4 regions of the Bacillus sp. 37MA genome follow, and region 1 is predicted to be linked to each of the others. Evidence: riboswitches for the same ligand, from Rfam matches in the RefSeq annotation. Region 1 holds a riboswitch; each other region holds the start of a gene.

Region 1 (4,216 bases):
TTCTAGTTCAATTGACTTATCGAAATGGTCTTCAATAGAGCGTTTATTCCGTCCAGTCACGATAATAATATTTTCGATTCCAGATTGAACTGCTTCTTCAACAATATATTGAATAGCCGGTTTATCAACGATCGGCAACATTTCTTTCGGCTGTGCTTTCGTTACGGGCAGGAATCTTGTACCTAACCCGGCCGCGGGAATAATCGCTTTTTTTATTTTCATGAATGCTCCTTTCAATCTATATGCCTTGTTGCCCGCTGTCTATATAAGATAGTGGGCAACAAGGCACACTAATTAAACTAATACTTGCTGATAAGTTCTTTATCAACTATTGTGTAGCCTCTTGAGTTTTCAAAAACATATTGAATGACTTTTATAAATTCATTTTTCTCCAGTTCATTGAAAACGATTTTGAAAAATAATTTGTTATCTTTTTCATATATGTCTTGAATAACGCCGCCAACTCCTGACAGCTCTGGATTGGAAAGCTCGACCAGATCGCCTAGTTTATATGAATCATTCACAAGATAATCATTTTTGTACAAAATAATTTGATTGATCGACATTTGGTAGATATTAAAGGTCGAATGACTTTTTTCAGACAAGTTGGATAACCAAACGTGAGAATTGGTGAATGTAATGTTTTCTTCACCATCCGGTTTTGGTCGTTCCATGCAGACAAGAATACTGACAAAGATACTACTAATGTTGTAGCAGCACCAAATTAAATTTACAACGATAGAGGAATAGGAATACATATTGTAATACATCTTATATAAACCGAAGATGATCGCTGAGATGGACAGAATGAATAGGATGATGTGAGGTAGAGCGAGCGTAAAGTGAAAGTATTTGGAATCGGTCTTTTTCTCTTTTGACGTAACATTAAAATCGAGCTGTCTTTTCAAGAAAAATTCAGCGAAAGCGGCTTTAGCGAGATAAGGTGCTAACGATACTTCATATATATTCGCCCAGTACATCGTTCGATGGTTTTGAGAGAGCAGCTTAAAAATCAAGAATGATGCGATAAGAGAGGGACCTGCAAATAAAAGTAAATCATAAACATTTGTTGAAACGAACGGAATGCCCGTTAGCAGAAATATAATCGGTGCGATGATAAACATAAGCTTTTGAAGACCACAAAACCAATAGAGGATGCCACTGAAATAAATAAGGCGCTGTGATACGTTTAGTCCTTTTAGTTTTGTAGGACCCCATTTTTTCATCACTTGAATATTGCCTCGTGCCCACCGTTTTCGCTGCTTCACTAAATCACCAAACGTATCGACACTCATTCCGAACACTAACGGTTCATTGACGAAGACCGTTTCATAGCCTTTTGCTTGAATGATAATGCCTGTCGCCAAATCTTCTGTTATACTTCCGGTTGGAAAACCGCCAATATCTTCGACTGTACTTCTTCGGAACACCGCATTTGTTCCAACATGCAGCACGACGTTAAAAGCAGCCCGGCCAGCTTCAACAAAACGCATAAAGAAATCTTGCTCATTCGGTATTTCTTTAAAGTATCGCAAGTTATTTTGAAAAGGATCGGAGTTATAAAATACTTGCGGCGTTTGGACAAATCCGACATTTTTCTTGGTGAAATACCCCATCGTTCTTCGTAAAAAATAACTTTTCGGAATCATATCCGCATCCAGCAGCATGACAAATTCCCCGTTTGTTTTGTTAAAAGCATTATTTAAATTGCCGGCTTTTGCATGTTCATTGGATTCACGGGTGATGTAGCCTACATCAAACTCTTCGGCAAGCAATTTAATTTCTTCTCTGTTCCCATCATCACAAATATAGATGGATAATTTCGAAGCGGGATACTTTAACGACTTACAGCCCGCAACGGTTTTTTTGAGTACATCGGCTGGCTCATTATACGTAGCGATAAATACATCAACAGTAGGGGAAGTGCGAAATAAGTCCATGCTTTTAAACTGAATTTTATACTCCTTTAAAAATGTTAAACGAAAAACGTTGGACTGAAAAAAATCAACAAATTCAGATAAAAATAAAACAACGCCAAGGATGATGGTTAAGGTACTGAACATTGGAATGGTTTCTAAACCTCGCCATAAAATGTACGCGGAGTTACAGAGGACAGCCGTGAGAATGAAAAACAGTTTAAATTTTTTCCATTTACAGGCTAATAAATACAAGAGGAATAACAACAATACGATGAGGATGGTCAAAATGACTTTCGCATTCATATTCGTTACTTGCATTGCAACTTCCATTCCGATCCCCCCGTTTATGAGGCGGCCCAGCCGTCATAGCCACTTGGCCTTAGACCTGTAACTTTGCGTCCTAACCTTTCGATTAGTTTGCCTTTATCTGAATTTTTAATCTTAAAATAATGATACTATCCCCCATTCAAGTTAAATGTATGAAAGGGCGCTCGTTCTTATTCAGATGAAATCTAAAGAAGCAATTGTATAATAAAAAGGACAGAACAGTAATATTGACTGATCCGCCGCTCATTTAGATTTTAAACTGAAAAGAATGAGTAAAATCCCGCTTATGAGACAGATGCTTTTTGTTAAAGGGATTTTTTCTGCGAGGCCCGCTATGCCTATTCCGGTCGTGACGATCAAAATAAAAGGACCGACTAAGGCAAGTAAACTGTTGATGTAAAAAGCTTTTTCTAAATCATTCAATTTAAGCATCAACATCGCAGCAGTTATCTCGATACTACCTGAAATGAGTCTCAATACAATCATGAAGAGAAGTGCTTTTTCAATAAAAAGGACCATCTTATCACCCTTAGACATCTATTTATTCATCATCTATATGCATTTAGCGGGTGAACTAGATCCATGAAAATGAATAAAGCAGCAAATGAAAACGTTCAGTGATCATAGTGAACCATTCCATTTTAGTAGGGTGAAAAGATGAGACGTACGTTCATTTTATTCGCTCATTTGCAGCATTTGGTGGGAGATTTTTGAATTCAGCATGGATCAATTAGTCGGACGGACTTCTCAAAGCGGAGGAAATACAGACACAATGACGGACTGAATGGCAGATACTGTCGACAGATTTCTTGTGGCGGCACGGGCAGGATGGTGGAAAAAGAGAGAGCAAGATCTACACTTTCTTGAATGTAGAAGTTTCAAGAAAGTATTTTTATTCGTTGAAAACGAGTAAAATGAATAGTGCTTCGATATGTTTTGATCAATGCGGGGAGATGAAAAGAACTAAATGGCTTCTTCTTTTTTTACCATTATTTTTAATACAGTTTTACAATTAGTTTCTTTAATGGGATTTATTTTCGTAATTGGATTTATGCTGGATTTTTTACAAAAACAATCGGTTACGTATTTATACCGAACGTTTAATAAGAAAGGCTATTTAGTAACGGCCTGGATCGGCACACCTATCCATGAATTCGGACATGTCATCATGTGCCTGCTATTTAGACATCGGATTAAAAAGGTGCAATGGGTTCCAACTAGAGGGGATATACATTATTTAGGTTTTGTGGAGCATAGCTACAACCCGAGAAGTCTGTATCAGAAAATAGGCAACTTTTTTATCGGGATCGGTCCTTTTATTTCAGGCGTAGTGTCCTTAATAATTCTTATGTATTGTTTCGTTCCTGAATCCTATCGCCTCTATACAGCTTATTTAGAAAATCAAGTTCAGCCAGAACAAATAAGCCTCGATATGGTGAAGAGTGTGTTACTATCTTCGGGTGTATTGTTTCAAAGCTTGTTCACCATAGGAAATATCGTGAATCCGTTATTCTGGCTATTTATTTTCTTTGCGATAAGCATATCGACACATATCGCTTTAAGCAAAGAAGATATAAAAGGGGCCGCAACGGGAATTTCTTCCGTATTCATTGTATTGCTAACGTTCAATTTACTCGGAGCTTTTTTCCATTTTGACAGCAGTAAAATGATTTCTACCCTTACAAGCTATCATGCGTATACAATGGCTTTTGCCAGTTTAGCCATTTTGTTTTCTTGTGTCACTTTATGTATTTGTTTTATACTTTACATCGTAATGCATAAAGTTAAACGGCGTTAACTGAAAAATAAAGAGCTGCGATCCGTAGCTCTTTATTTATTTGAAATTCTTATAGAGTACCTTCATAGTAATTTGTCAGCCCACTTTTCTTCGGCCAATTCACCGTTTATTTTAACGCCTATTTCATATCCCTGTTCCGCCGCCCCGATCAAGCTTGTGAATGAATTTTTAG
Region 2 (4,216 bases), 1.5 Mb from region 1:
AGAGAAAAACAAAAGCGAGCGATCGGTTTTCCGCTGCATGTACATGCCTAGTAAATAAAGACCCATAACGAGTAGTGCTGTCACCACCACCCAGTCATGCATTAACGAACGGTCCCGGAGAGACGAAATCGCTTCCTGGCTGCCGATATACATCGGGCTGGTCAGGCCCCCGCCCGCCATATAATAATAATTCGCAACGTGCAAAACAATTGTGTTCTTACCTTTTTCAAGCGGGACATATACGGTATATGGTGTATTGCCGGGCTTAGTAGACTCTTTCGTTTCACCCGGCGCGCCGCTTGATCCGATCAGCTCGCCATTAAAAAAAAGCCGATGCGCCATCCGGATCGAGTTCGTCTTCAGGCCGATCACGTTTTCTTCCTGATCAGCCAGAATTATCAGCCGATACGAACCGTAGCCAAATGGACTGTCCAGCTGCTCATCTCTCGCCCAGTTATGAGGAACGGGCTGGGAAAGGCTTTCTGACCAGTCCCCATCAATCGGATCAACAAACGCACCTTTTTGAAACAACCATTCGCCGTTAAGCTGCATCGCTACTTCCTCTTGAAAAGATCCACCCCGTAAATCAAGAACACCCTTTTCTGCCAGATTTTCTGTCTCATTTTGACCCAATAAAAACAAATAAGCGATCGAGATTCCCCCAAATAAAAGCACGCATAACGCCAGCAGCCATTTCGATTCTTTCATGACACTCATTGCCCCATAATCGAAGCCAATAAAGCGCAAGTAGCTGTGGACGGCTGGATACCGATATCTTCTTCAAGCAATTCCGCAAACCGACGATACACAATGACCGCTTCTGTCCGGTTCCCCGTCTTCGCATACGCATTCATCAGCCGCTGGCATACGTCATCCGAGTAAGGAGACAGCTCAAGCTGTTTTTCAAGGGAGTGAATCCATGCTTTTTCCATTCCGGCTAATTCATAATCTGCTTCCAGCTGTTGAAGCAGTTCCAGCATTTGCCGACGGATGTATTCCCGTTTCTCTTGTGCCCAATGAAATCCCGTCATTTCCATATAATCGCCCGTGTACAGATCCAGCCGCTTTTCCATATACGTCCGCTCGTGCGTTCCATTTGACATCATCTTATTCCATTCTATACAGTCACAATTAAGGCGCTCGATATCTATATAGTACGCAGAACCATTTTTTAAAATAATCTCTTCCATGCCGTGTTCTTTAAACACTTTGCGTAAATACGAAATGCCTGTGTAAAGGCTTATTTTCGCTTTATCCACATTCACATCGGGCCATAACGCCTCAACAATGTAGTCCCGTTCCAAAAGGCTCCCTTCGTGATGGATGAAAAAAGCACATAGCTCTTTTACTTTGTTCGTTTTCCATACAAACGGTTGGTTGCTTGAAGAGTCCGTCACCTGAAAATCGCCAAACGTACGGATCGATACACCCTTTGCAGCCGGACAGTCTCCTATCACACCTTTCAATCGGGAAACCGCTTTATCCAGCCGCTGCTTCGTAATGGGCTTTAGCATATAATCAAGCGAATAAAGATCAAATGCCTCAAGGGCAAACGCTCTGTACGCCGTAATAAAAACGATATGAATAGATGGATTATGTTTTTTTATATGCCGGGCCAGATCGATGCCTGACATGCCCGGCATCTCAATATCTAAAAAGAATGCATCCACCTCTTGCTGTTCAAGGTGATCAAGCGCTGCAAACGGGTTCGTATACGCACCACAAATTTGAACGTCCGGATCATCTGCAAGCAAAAAGCGGATCACCTCCATCCCAACTTCTTCATCATCGACAAGGACGGTTTTAATCATCGATACCCCTTCTTCCTATATGAATATCTTTTATTTAAGCGGATTTGATTTACTTATTAAGCTCCGCTTGCTGAAATGCTTCCTTTCCATTTCGATCGATTCATCGCCGCTCTCGTAAACTTTTATAAACACGACTGTCATCACCTGGCGTGAGCGGGCAATTATTCCTTTCCACAACTGGAAAAACGGCCGAACCTCATCTTTACGCAAAATTGTTTGGCTCCTTGTCACTTCTTTTCCCTCCAATCAATGAATCTACTGAAAAAAGAATACGACTTTCTTCTTATAAATTTCTTAATTTTTTCTGATTGAAGAAAAAAGACTCGCCAGATGAAGGCAAGTCTTTAAGATTCTTATTCTGAGCGTAAGCATTCTCTGCCGAACGTGAACAATCGGTTCTGAACGTGAGTATTTTTCCTTCCGGCCACGTGATTATAGCCACATTCGATGATCGATCCAAAGCATACTTAATATCAGCTAATTCCTTCAAAATTTCATCCATTTTTTCCTTATTTTCAAGTCTTAATGATTCAGACACTATTATCTAACTTTTGCCCCCCATCTTTTATCATCTATAACATTGAATTTGATCGTACTTTCAGATAAACATACTTGAATAAATAAAAAAACGACCCATAAAAAATAGCAGGGTCGGTTGCACTACTCACTCCTAGCCATCCAAAGTGCCCACATACAGATGGCTGTTCATCGCTCCATAATGTTTCATATAATTTACAAAAATTTTTTTCCCGTAAAATCATATCTTAATTATAGACAGAAAGATCTAAATGTCAATGAATCCCTCAGATTATTAGGTTATTTCGAACTACTAATTATATCCCTATAAACATGAAGCAATTGCTTCGTTGCCGGCTGGATTCTGGTGCAAAAACTTCAAGACAGTTGCAAATCATCTTTAAATCTTGGACATACTGATACTATTACTCTAAAAGAGGAACAAGATCATCGATTGTTAATTACACTCTGTCCAACTCAATAAATTAAACAAATGCTCAGAGAATTATCGTTCTGAGCGTTGTTGCACTTATTAAGGTAAAGCACCTGTTAGCTTAATAAGTTTTTTAATTTGTTGAACGAATTTACCTAAACATTTATATATCCTTCTAAATAAACAACAGCTTCTCCAGACATTTTTACCCTTTCACCTAAATCAGTACAATACAGCTTTCCGCCTCTTTCTGATAATTGCAATGTGACAAATTCATTTTTATTCAATTTATTTTTCCAATATGGAACTAGTGTACAATGAGCAGAACCAGTAACTGGGTCTTCATCTACTCCAGCCTTTGGTGCAAAGAATCTTGATACGAAATCTACTTCTTTTCCTTTAGCTGTTACTATTACACCAAAACCATCTAGTTTTTTTAGTTCATCCATATTTAATTCAAGACTCAAAATATCCTGCTCTGTATCAAATACTGCCATATAGTCTCTAGACTTATAGACTTCTTTAGGTACTTTACCTAAACCTTTAATAAGTGCCTCTGGAGCATCGCATTTTCTTCCTTCTCTAGAAGGAAAAGCTAAGGTAAATAAACCGCCATCCTTAGATACTTCTAAAAGTCCACTTTGGGTATTAAAGTTTATATCCTTTGAATTTTCATCTAAATAAGTACATATTACATAAGCAGATGCTAATGTTGCGTGTCCACATAAGTCTACTTCCCCTTTTGGAGTGAACCATCTCAACTCATATTCATTATCCTTTTTTACAAAAAAGGCTGTTTCAGATAAATTATTTTCTGCTGCAATCTTTTGCATTAAATCATCTTTTATCCATTCAGTTAATGGACAGACTGCTGCCGGATTTCCTTTAAATTGTTCATTTGTAAACGCATCAATCTGATAAATTGGAATTCTCATTTCCGTAATCTCCTCGCTATTCATTTAAAACTCCATAGGTTATCGCAAGTGCTGTTAAGCTCGGTAATATGGGCAGTGTAAGTGGGAACGCTGCATAAAAAGCTTCTTTCCATTCAGGAGTTTTTTGCTTTGCTTCATTCTAAATTGGAATTATCATAACACGCACAAAAAATGCCACACAATATAATAATTGTGTGGCATACAAATTAATAAAGGCTTTTTAATAATTTCTGTAAAATCATTAAACCTTTCGCTAATTCTTCATTCGTTTCGGGTGCACAAATGGACAGACGAACCGCTTTTTCAGGAATACTATTCCCTACTGTAAATCGTTCAGCCGCATATATTTCAACGCCATGATCTAAAGCAAGGGCCTCAAAATCTGCTCCTGATCTATTAGCTGGAAGTTTCAGCCAACGAAAAATCCCCGTTTCGTCACCGTAACAATCATAGCCTGATAAGTAGTTATTCACCAATTGATTTCGATAAATGGCGTTTTCTCGATGGTTGTCAATTATTGT
Region 3 (4,216 bases), 730 kb from region 1:
CAAAACCGCTATTACCCAAACGTTGTACTTCCCATTTGGACAAATCATCGTCTTTGCGATGATCTTTCCTTATGTCAAGGAACATGAAAAAGTGAAACGCACCGGATTATGGGCAATGGGCATGAGTGGCCTTCTATTGGCCCTTGTCGCAGCAGGTAACATAAGTGTTCTCGGTGTTGATCTTACTTCACATGCACAATTTCCTTCTCTAGCTTCGATCCAGTCGATTGAAGTAGCCGGATTTTTGGAGCGTTTGGATATTTATTTTATCCTATTTGTGATGATCGGCGGTTTTTTAAACATAAGTATCTCTTTCTATGCGGCGGTGATGGGAGCGTCTCATTTATTTCATGTGAAACATCCTTCCCGTCTTGCTTATCCGATGGGCATAGTCATTTTACTTGCATCCATGGTCACTGCAAGCAATTATATAGAATATGTTCAACAATGGAGGGAGGTTTTCTCTCGGTATTTCGAACCCTCGTTCCAAGTCATCATTCCTATTCTTCTTCTCATCATTGCTTTTTTCAAAAACAGAAAGAAAGCAGCATAGAAAGAATAGGTTCCCTTTTTATCCATTATTCGTTATCGTCATTCGGAGTGTGTGTTTCTATAACTTAGACCTAACGGGGAAAAACATTATAGTGTTAAAAACTAAACATTTTATGTCACAGTTCGAACAAACTATGAAGCAATGAGGATGGGGCGAAATGTTGCAGGATGCGTAAAACGTTCACAAATATTGAATTAAAAAAAGCGGCTGTATTTACTTCATACAGTCGCTCAATATTAGATAGGTGGCTACAGCAGGGGGAGGAGGCAAAAGCAAAAGCAAAAGCAAAAGCAAAAGCTAGATTAATTCAAAAAGGTCTTACGGATAATAGGTTGCTTCCTAGCAGTCAGTATCCGCCACCCATGAAAGATGCGCCAACGATGATTAACAAAATGAACAAAACAACAATTAGCACAAAGCTAGAGCCGTATCCACCAGATTTTTCACAACTCATAATTATCACCTCTTTTTAAATATAGTATGAAAAAATAGAGCCGAGTCTTGTACGAATGGTTCTATAAAAATCAAAAAGTGTTATCTGCAACGATTACAGCCATGTGAGTGATTACGGTGACTATGTGATGGATTCATGTAATTTTGTGATGGATCCATGTGACATTGTGATGGATCCATATAGCCCGGATCTACGACGACGTTTCTTGTCACAGGCTGATAAATATGGCGAGGAACGTTAACAATATGCTGCCGATTAACATTCACGATTGGGTGAATGACAGGAACCTCGCGTTTAATGTAGGAATCATGAAATACACACTTTGGGGGACAAATTATTGGTCTAATAGGACGACACATCCAAAACACCTCCTTGTTTACTATAATAGATGCACTATGAAGCGATTTGGAAACGGACAAACATCATGGGTGAGATTTTAAATTTGTTAAAAATGACATACACACAATGCAGGTAGCTATCTGCTCTTTTGAAAAGAAGACGATTATCGTAGGGCATTTGAGCAAGTTGGAAATACTAGAGTTACGAGCTTCGGGATGGAAACACCAGAGGGAAAAGAGAAATGGGATTCTGATTGCGAGGTAAAAAGGGAGGAAGCTCGATGTCAGGAATTATCGATGACGGCCAGGCTTCCGGACAGCATGAAGTGGCAGTTTTTATTCACGGCGGCGGATCATCACAGGGGCTATGAAAAATATGAATGAATTAAGCAACAAAGAAAGTCGGCTGGATATAGTCGATATGATAATAGACTTGTTAACGGGGAATTGGCATGTATTTTGTAATTGTTCCAGGTGGATTTTGTGCATACAACATTGAAAGTTTTGAAATGCTAGATGAAGCGAAAGATCGGGTGAAAGAGCTCATTGAAGTAGGACATAGAATAGCACGGTTGGCGCAGAAAATCCCGATGAAAATCAAAGTGGCAGTCGAGTTTTAAACAAAAAATAGCCAGGTTAATACCTGACTGTAAAAGAGTTGAAAAATGACAAAATAGGGTTGGGATATGACGGGAAACCGTCGTATAAAAACAGTATACCCATTCTAGAAAAGTTTATACAAAAAGATCGAGATTTCTCCTGTCCAGGCGAATTTAGAGCGGGCGGAGCAGAAAATTGAAGATCGGAAAAACGGCAGCCTTTTTCTTGTTTCATAAGAAAGGTTACTTTGTGTCGTCAGGAAAAGGAAGTTTAGTCAAGTTTCTGCATTGTATAGGAATATGGTTCTATTACAGTAACGTTGTCAATTTTTATACGGCGATCAGTCAACAGTATTTAAGACATGTAAAATAGACTATAGAGTACCTTTGGTATGTATCTCCCCCATAAAATGAGTAACAATAGCTGAATTTCTTATTAAATGAACCAATAAGTCTCCTATAAATGAGTAAATATACTTTAATAAATAATGAGTAAAATGAACTTTAATAATTGAAATAATTACTATTTTTGTTGACGTGACATTATTCGACATGATTTAATGTATATAAATTCTTAATGAAAAAGGCAAACTTATCGAAAGGTAAGGACGCAAAGCCATGGGTCTAATGTTCTGGTGAATTATGACAGCCAGGTTGCCAAATAGGGCTTTAACCCCGTATTTGGATCAATAACTGTTTAAGGTAGGGTGAAAAATGCGGGGAGAAAAAAATGAATTAAAAATGAACGTTGAAAAGTTTTTTTTGTTATTACAAAACTATCCGGATGACTTTGATTCGACTTCAGTATTTGTAAGGTTTTTGCGATCTTTTTTAAGGGTAAATGCTCGCGGGAAAATGTTACCTACTATTGAAATAATGACATTGATAAAAGAGCAGAAACCTAATGTGTTTCGTTCGATGAGCAAACTTTCAGAAGAAGATAACATGTTAGCCTTTTTGACTAGTTTATCGATGGATTTTCAACAAGCAGAAAGCCGACTCCAATCCATTTACGAAGGTAAAAGAGTAGGGCAATAAGGATGAGACGAAAATGGACAGATAAAGATGTTTACTTTTTAGAAAAACGGGTTGGGAACTGCTCCTTATCAGCCATCGCAAGCCAACTTAATCGAAGTGAGACAGCTATTTCGTTGAAATTAAAGAGACTGGGCCTGGGGAACACTAAAAACGCTACGGGCTTCTTAACTAGTAGTGAGTTAGCTGAAGCGTTAAATGTGGACAGAAAAACAGTATACAATTGGATTCAGTTTCATGGACTTGAATCAACATCGCGTATAACATGTTATAAACGAAAATTTTACTTAATTGACGTTCATTCTTTTTGGAAATGGGCTGAACAAAACCAAGAGAAAATCGATTTCAGTATCATTGAAAAACATGCCCTGCCTCCTGAACCAGATTGGATAGATGAAGCTCGTCAGACTAGTACAGACAAGAAAATAAAGACATATAAACGTTGGACAACAAAAGAAATTGAACTCCTTTTAAAGTGGAAAAAAGAAGGGTTAAGTTTCAAAGAGATTGCCGAAAAGCTGAATAGAAGCAGAGTTAGCGTTGAGCGTCGTTACGCACGATGTCAAAATAGCTAATAGTAAGGTTTGGAGCGTATAGAAAAGAGTACAGATTCCGTGAGTACTCTTTTTTGTTGTACAGTTACTATATATGTGAGCAGGGTAAATTTTTAATTACTTTTATTTTTCGGAATAATTTCTTGTGCAGAAAAATAGAGGGTATGTGTTAAAATAACAAAAATTAAATATTAAAGGAAATGATATTTTTGTTTATTAAATCATCTATTCTTTTTCAATATCTCTCATTAAAGAGAAAGTCGGATTGAATCCGTTCATTCGAAAAGAAGAATAACAAACAGCCCGCCTACTCGTCATGAGTAGACGGGCGATTTTTATTATGATAATTTGTCTTTTTTAAAAGCTCTTAAATAACCCATTGACGCTGCATATGTTGCTGCTCTTGGCGGAATCCCTTTTTTCTTTAATTCATCCACAGTATTTTGAATCTTTTTCCTAGCATTCACATTATCTTGGTTCAAATAGAACAACTCCTTATTATTTTCTATTTTCCCTTTTTGTCTTTTACGAGTGTATAGCCACCCTGGACTTATTTTGTCAACTAAAAGAGGTAAGTATACAAAAAGGACCGGCAGCAGCCAGTCAATCTCGTTCAGTTTTATATTCAACTAGCCAGTTATTTAAATAAAAGGAAAGGCTAATACTTTCCTCGTTTCATGTTT
Region 4 (4,216 bases), 1.5 Mb from region 1:
GATGCGTCTGAAATGACACGCCGTAAAATCTTTTGACTGAGCAACAAAATAAAGATATTTATTTGAATGACGGTCCATCACAGATCATTGTGTTCGATTTTATTATATAGACAGATGCAGGGGAAACTTGGTTTCAAGGTATTCCAATCCATAAACGTAATAACGCCGCTTTTCGGGCGATCAGAGGCCGCAATCAAGCCGTGTTTCAAAATCCTTCCGCTGCTTTGAATCCACGACTGAAAGTGATGGACTCTCTTATGGAACCCCTTGATCAATTGAAAAATAAGACCCTTTCGTTTCTGGGTGATAGCAAATTGAGTCGAAGTGAAACGGCCGAACGACTATTACAACATGTCGGTCTTTCAGAAACGGTTCTGCACCAATACCCACATGAACTAAGCGGAACAAAAACAAAGGGTGTCTATTGCGAGAGCGATCAGTATCGAACCGACGTTCATTGTGCTAGATGAGCCAACATCTAGTTTGGATACGATCATTCAGGCGGAAATTCTGAACTTATTGAAAGATTTGCAGGAGAAGCTGGGATTTTCGTATATATTTATCTCTCATGATCTATCCGCCGTTCATTTTATGTGCAATCGGGTGTTGGTCATGAAAAATGGACAAATCGTAGATGATTGCGCCAGGGAGCAATTGTTTTCAGTGGAAAGGCATCCGTATACACAGCACCTGTTAAACTTGTTTGAAAATGACGATCTTAGGAATGTCATGTAATCGATAAAAAGGGATGGAGGGATCAAATGCTGCCGAGAGAACGACAACAACAAATTTTAATATGGATGGAAGAAGAGGGTGCTTTGCGGGTTTCTGAAATTAGTAAGCGGTTAACTGTGTCTACAGCAACCGTTTACAGTGACATTAAGCCACTAGTGGAACAGCAGTTGATCTTAAAATCATTGAATGGGATTTATTATCTTCCTAAAAAAACCCATGTATCCTCTTACGTTTGTTCGTATTGCAATAAACAGTCAAACACGAGATTATCTGTTCAACTCATCAAATTAAATCAACGAATTGAGCACACATGCTGCGCACATTGTGGTTTACTTCGATATCAACAAATAGGAAAAGAAGTTTCCCAAATCATTTGCTATGATTTTTTAAAGGATACAATGATCAGCGCCAAGATCGCCACATATGTAATAAATTCAGATATTCATCTTAATTCTTGTCAGCCACAGGTGATTACTTTCGAATCTGTAAAAAAGGCGAAACAATTTCAATCGGGGTTTGGTGGAAGTATTCACAATTTTGAAGAAGCCATTCAAGTGATGCTAGAAGAAAAGAATGGTGATCGTTGTTGCCAGCCAAAAAGAAAGAGAATCGAAAAGAATAAACGCTATCTACATGGATAGAAAGAAAAGAACCCTTAGATATTCGTGGGTTCTTTTCTGATTATGGCCCTATGAGTAGAGCAGAGAGATTATTTTACTAGCTTTAATGCACTTTCAGAAATGTAAAAGTCTGTCCCATTAACTTCTTTTTGTTGAGTTGATTTCTTTGTTGTTTGGATGACGATGTTTTTATTTGCTGGAAGCTCTACTTTCTGGATTCCTTTTTCAGCTACAAATACGGGGTTATTTGGACCTGTTAGTCAATACGCGTTGTAAATCCTTTCTTTTCTAAGGCGTCTTTCGCATTCGTATATAGTTGTTTTGTTAATTGATTTAGATCAAAGTCCATAAACTTGGCCATTGTTTTGGCAGTATCCGTATTTTCAACTAATCCTGTTGGTCTTGAAGGTCCGTAAGAATATAAGAATACGACTTCACCCGTATGGCCACCTGTTGTAAAGCTGATGTTCGCCTATTGGTTGGGTATAATATACTACTTAATTTATTGACTTTCGGACTTCAATAGCTATAATCAAGGTATAGTTTTACAATAGGGCTACTTTTTAACAAAATTAAACAACTTGATTATGGAAGCGATGAACAGCCATCTGTATGTGGGCACTTTGGATGACTGGGAGCAAGTAGTGCAACCGACCCTGCTATTTTTAATAGGTCGGTTTTTTTATTTAATCAAGTATATTTCTCTGAAAATACTATTAAATTAAATGTCATAGGTGATAAAAATGGGAAAAAAAAGATCGGTAACGGTGCCTGAACCAATAAGGCACGAGAATAAGGAAGAAATGGACGATATTTTGAAGGAACTGGCTGATGTTAAGTATGCTTTGGATCGATCATCGATTGTGGCTATGACGGATCAGCGCGGGGTTATCCTTTATGCTAATGACCAATTCTGTGAAATCTCTCAATATGAACAGGAAGAAATATTGGGACAAGATCATCGGATTTTAAATTCAGGCTATCATTCTCGAGATTTTATCAAGAATATGTGGGCCACGATTGGAGCAGGAGATATTTGGCGTGGAGAAATACGTAATAAGGCTAAAGATGGTTCATTTTATTGGGTAGATACAACCATTGTGCCATTTTTAAATGATCGGGGAAAACCGTATCAATATATCTCGATACGAAATGATATCAGTCCTCGAAAAAAAATGGAAGAAGAAGTACGGAAAAGTGAGGAAAAGTATCGGTTAATCACTGAAAATTCGTCAGATCTGATTTCAACGATTGATGAAGAGGGGAATCTATTATACATATCTCCATCTCACACGGTTCTATTAGGGCACGATTTGGTAGAGATGGAGTCTAGTCCTTTATTTCAATGGGTACACGAAGAGGATCGTCAAAGTGTCATTGACAGTATTCAAGACATGATTACAAAAGGAAAAGGGTCTTCCCAATTAGAATTCCGTATCCTAGCGAAAAGTGGAAATTATATTGATGTGGAAGCGAAGGTTAATTCTATTTTTGACCCATTTGGAATTGTGAAAAATTTAGTGCTAGTTATGCGGGATATAACCGAAAGGAAAAAGACAGAGCAAACGATTTATCATTTAGCTTACCATGATACATTGACTGAATTACCAAATCGAAGACTCTTTATGGATTGTTTGCGTAAAGAAGTCAATCAAGCCAATTCTGTTCGATCACAACTAGCCGTCATGTTTGTTGACGTCGATCGATTTAAACATATTAATGATTCTTATGGGCACGAAATTGGTGATCTTATTCTGATCGAAACAGCCAAGCAGATTAAGGAGTGTCTTCACTCAACAGACTTGGTTGCTCGTATAGGAGGGGATGAGTTTACCATTTTGTTGACAAATGTGTCGGATACAGAGAGGGTGGAAACCATTGCTCAAAGGATCAAAGACAGTTTCCAAGTACCGATAGAGTCTGGAGGAAAGGTATACAACCTCTCTTGTAGTATCGGTATTTCTCTCTTCCCCTCAGATGGAAAGGATGTGGATGAACTATTAAAACGAGCAGACATGGCTCTATATGCTGTTAAAGAACAAGGACGGAACGGGTATTTGTTCTTCCATCCAGATATGGAAGAACGATCATTGGAACGGATTCTATTAGAAAATGAATTGAAAAAAGCCATACAACAGAAGCAATTTTACATTGAGTACCAGCCTAAAATGAATCTTACCAGCGGACAGTTAATCGGCATGGAAGCCCTTGTTCGTTGGAATCATCCAGAATTGGGGAGGATATCACCTGGCAAGTTTATCCCGGTAGCTGAAGAAACAGGATTGATCCTTCCTCTCGGGGAATGGGTGCTTCGTCAAGGATGCAAGCAAAATAAAGATTGGCAGAATCAAGGCTATCCCCCACTAAGAGTATCGATTAATTTGTCTACCCGACAATTTTATCAATCTAACTTATTAGACAAGATAAAAGGGATTTTAAATGAGACCGGATTGGAGCCAGAGTGGCTGGAGCTTGAGATTACGGAAAGTATTTTTACAGATATCGATCAAGCAGTAGTCATCCTGCAAGAAATTAGAGAGTTAGGCGTTCATATATCTATCGATGATTTTGGAACAGGGTACAGTTCGTTCAGTTACATCAAGCATCTTCCCGTAGATACTTTGAAAATTGATGCTTCTTTTATTCGGGACATTCATCAAAACAAGGAAAGCCAGGCGATTGTCAAGGCGATCATGGACATCGCACAAACACTGAACTTAAATGTGATTGCTGAAGGGATTGAAAGCCAAGAACAGTTGATTGCCTTGAGTGAGGATGGCTGCAGTCAAGGGCAGGGTTTTTTATTCAGTAAACCATTGTCCAATCATGAATTTGAAAACTATTTCAAATATTCTACTGAA

The links. A riboswitch is a leader RNA that binds a small molecule or an ion and turns the genes downstream of it on or off. The one in region 1 is predicted to bind cyclic di-GMP.
Region 2: another riboswitch for cyclic di-GMP. It lies ahead of A3M5_RS0100955 (hypothetical protein); the one in region 1 lies ahead of A3M5_RS22775 (glycosyltransferase family 2 protein).
Region 3: another riboswitch for cyclic di-GMP. It lies ahead of A3M5_RS0105220 (hypothetical protein); the one in region 1 lies ahead of A3M5_RS22775 (glycosyltransferase family 2 protein).
Region 4: another riboswitch for cyclic di-GMP. It lies ahead of A3M5_RS0101200 (bifunctional diguanylate cyclase/phosphodiesterase); the one in region 1 lies ahead of A3M5_RS22775 (glycosyltransferase family 2 protein).

The regions. Positions count from the first base shown of each region.
Region 1 is NZ_KB889752.1:1,662,825-1,667,040, reverse strand. Features, by position in the region: gene galU (UTP--glucose-1-phosphate uridylyltransferase GalU) at 1-222, opposite strand, end outside; gene A3M5_RS22775 (glycosyltransferase family 2 protein) at 300-2,249, opposite strand; cyclic di-GMP riboswitch class I at 2,267-2,351, opposite strand; gene A3M5_RS0109390 (YqhV family protein) at 2,490-2,765, opposite strand; gene A3M5_RS26835 (DUF2238 domain-containing protein) at 2,932-3,030, shown strand; gene A3M5_RS0109380 (hypothetical protein) at 3,214-4,044, shown strand; gene A3M5_RS0109375 (NAD(P)/FAD-dependent oxidoreductase) at 4,107-4,216, opposite strand, start outside.
Region 2 is NZ_KB889752.1:161,432-165,647, reverse strand. Features, by position in the region: gene A3M5_RS21930 (hybrid sensor histidine kinase/response regulator) at 1-708, opposite strand, end outside; gene A3M5_RS0100965 (response regulator) at 714-1,811, opposite strand; gene A3M5_RS0100960 (hypothetical protein) at 1,842-2,042, opposite strand; gene A3M5_RS0100955 (hypothetical protein) at 2,095-2,349, opposite strand; cyclic di-GMP riboswitch class II at 2,452-2,535, opposite strand; gene A3M5_RS0100950 (PhzF family phenazine biosynthesis protein) at 2,916-3,695, opposite strand; gene A3M5_RS0100945 (aminotransferase-like domain-containing protein) at 3,902-4,216, opposite strand, start outside.
Region 3 is NZ_KB889752.1:934,901-939,116, forward strand. Features, by position in the region: gene A3M5_RS0105200 (GerAB/ArcD/ProY family transporter) at 1-553, shown strand, start outside; gene A3M5_RS24395 (YjcZ family sporulation protein) at 900-1,007, opposite strand; gene A3M5_RS25195 (hypothetical protein) at 1,798-1,965, shown strand; cyclic di-GMP riboswitch class I at 2,520-2,606, shown strand; gene A3M5_RS0105220 (hypothetical protein) at 2,659-2,982, shown strand; gene A3M5_RS0105225 (helix-turn-helix domain-containing protein) at 2,985-3,554, shown strand; gene A3M5_RS25710 (hypothetical protein) at 3,872-4,015, opposite strand.
Region 4 is NZ_KB889752.1:210,366-214,581, forward strand. Features, by position in the region: gene A3M5_RS23550 (ATP-binding cassette domain-containing protein) at 418-735, shown strand; gene A3M5_RS0101195 (DeoR family transcriptional regulator) at 762-1,376, shown strand; cyclic di-GMP riboswitch class II at 1,936-2,020, shown strand; gene A3M5_RS0101200 (bifunctional diguanylate cyclase/phosphodiesterase) at 2,099-4,216, shown strand, end outside.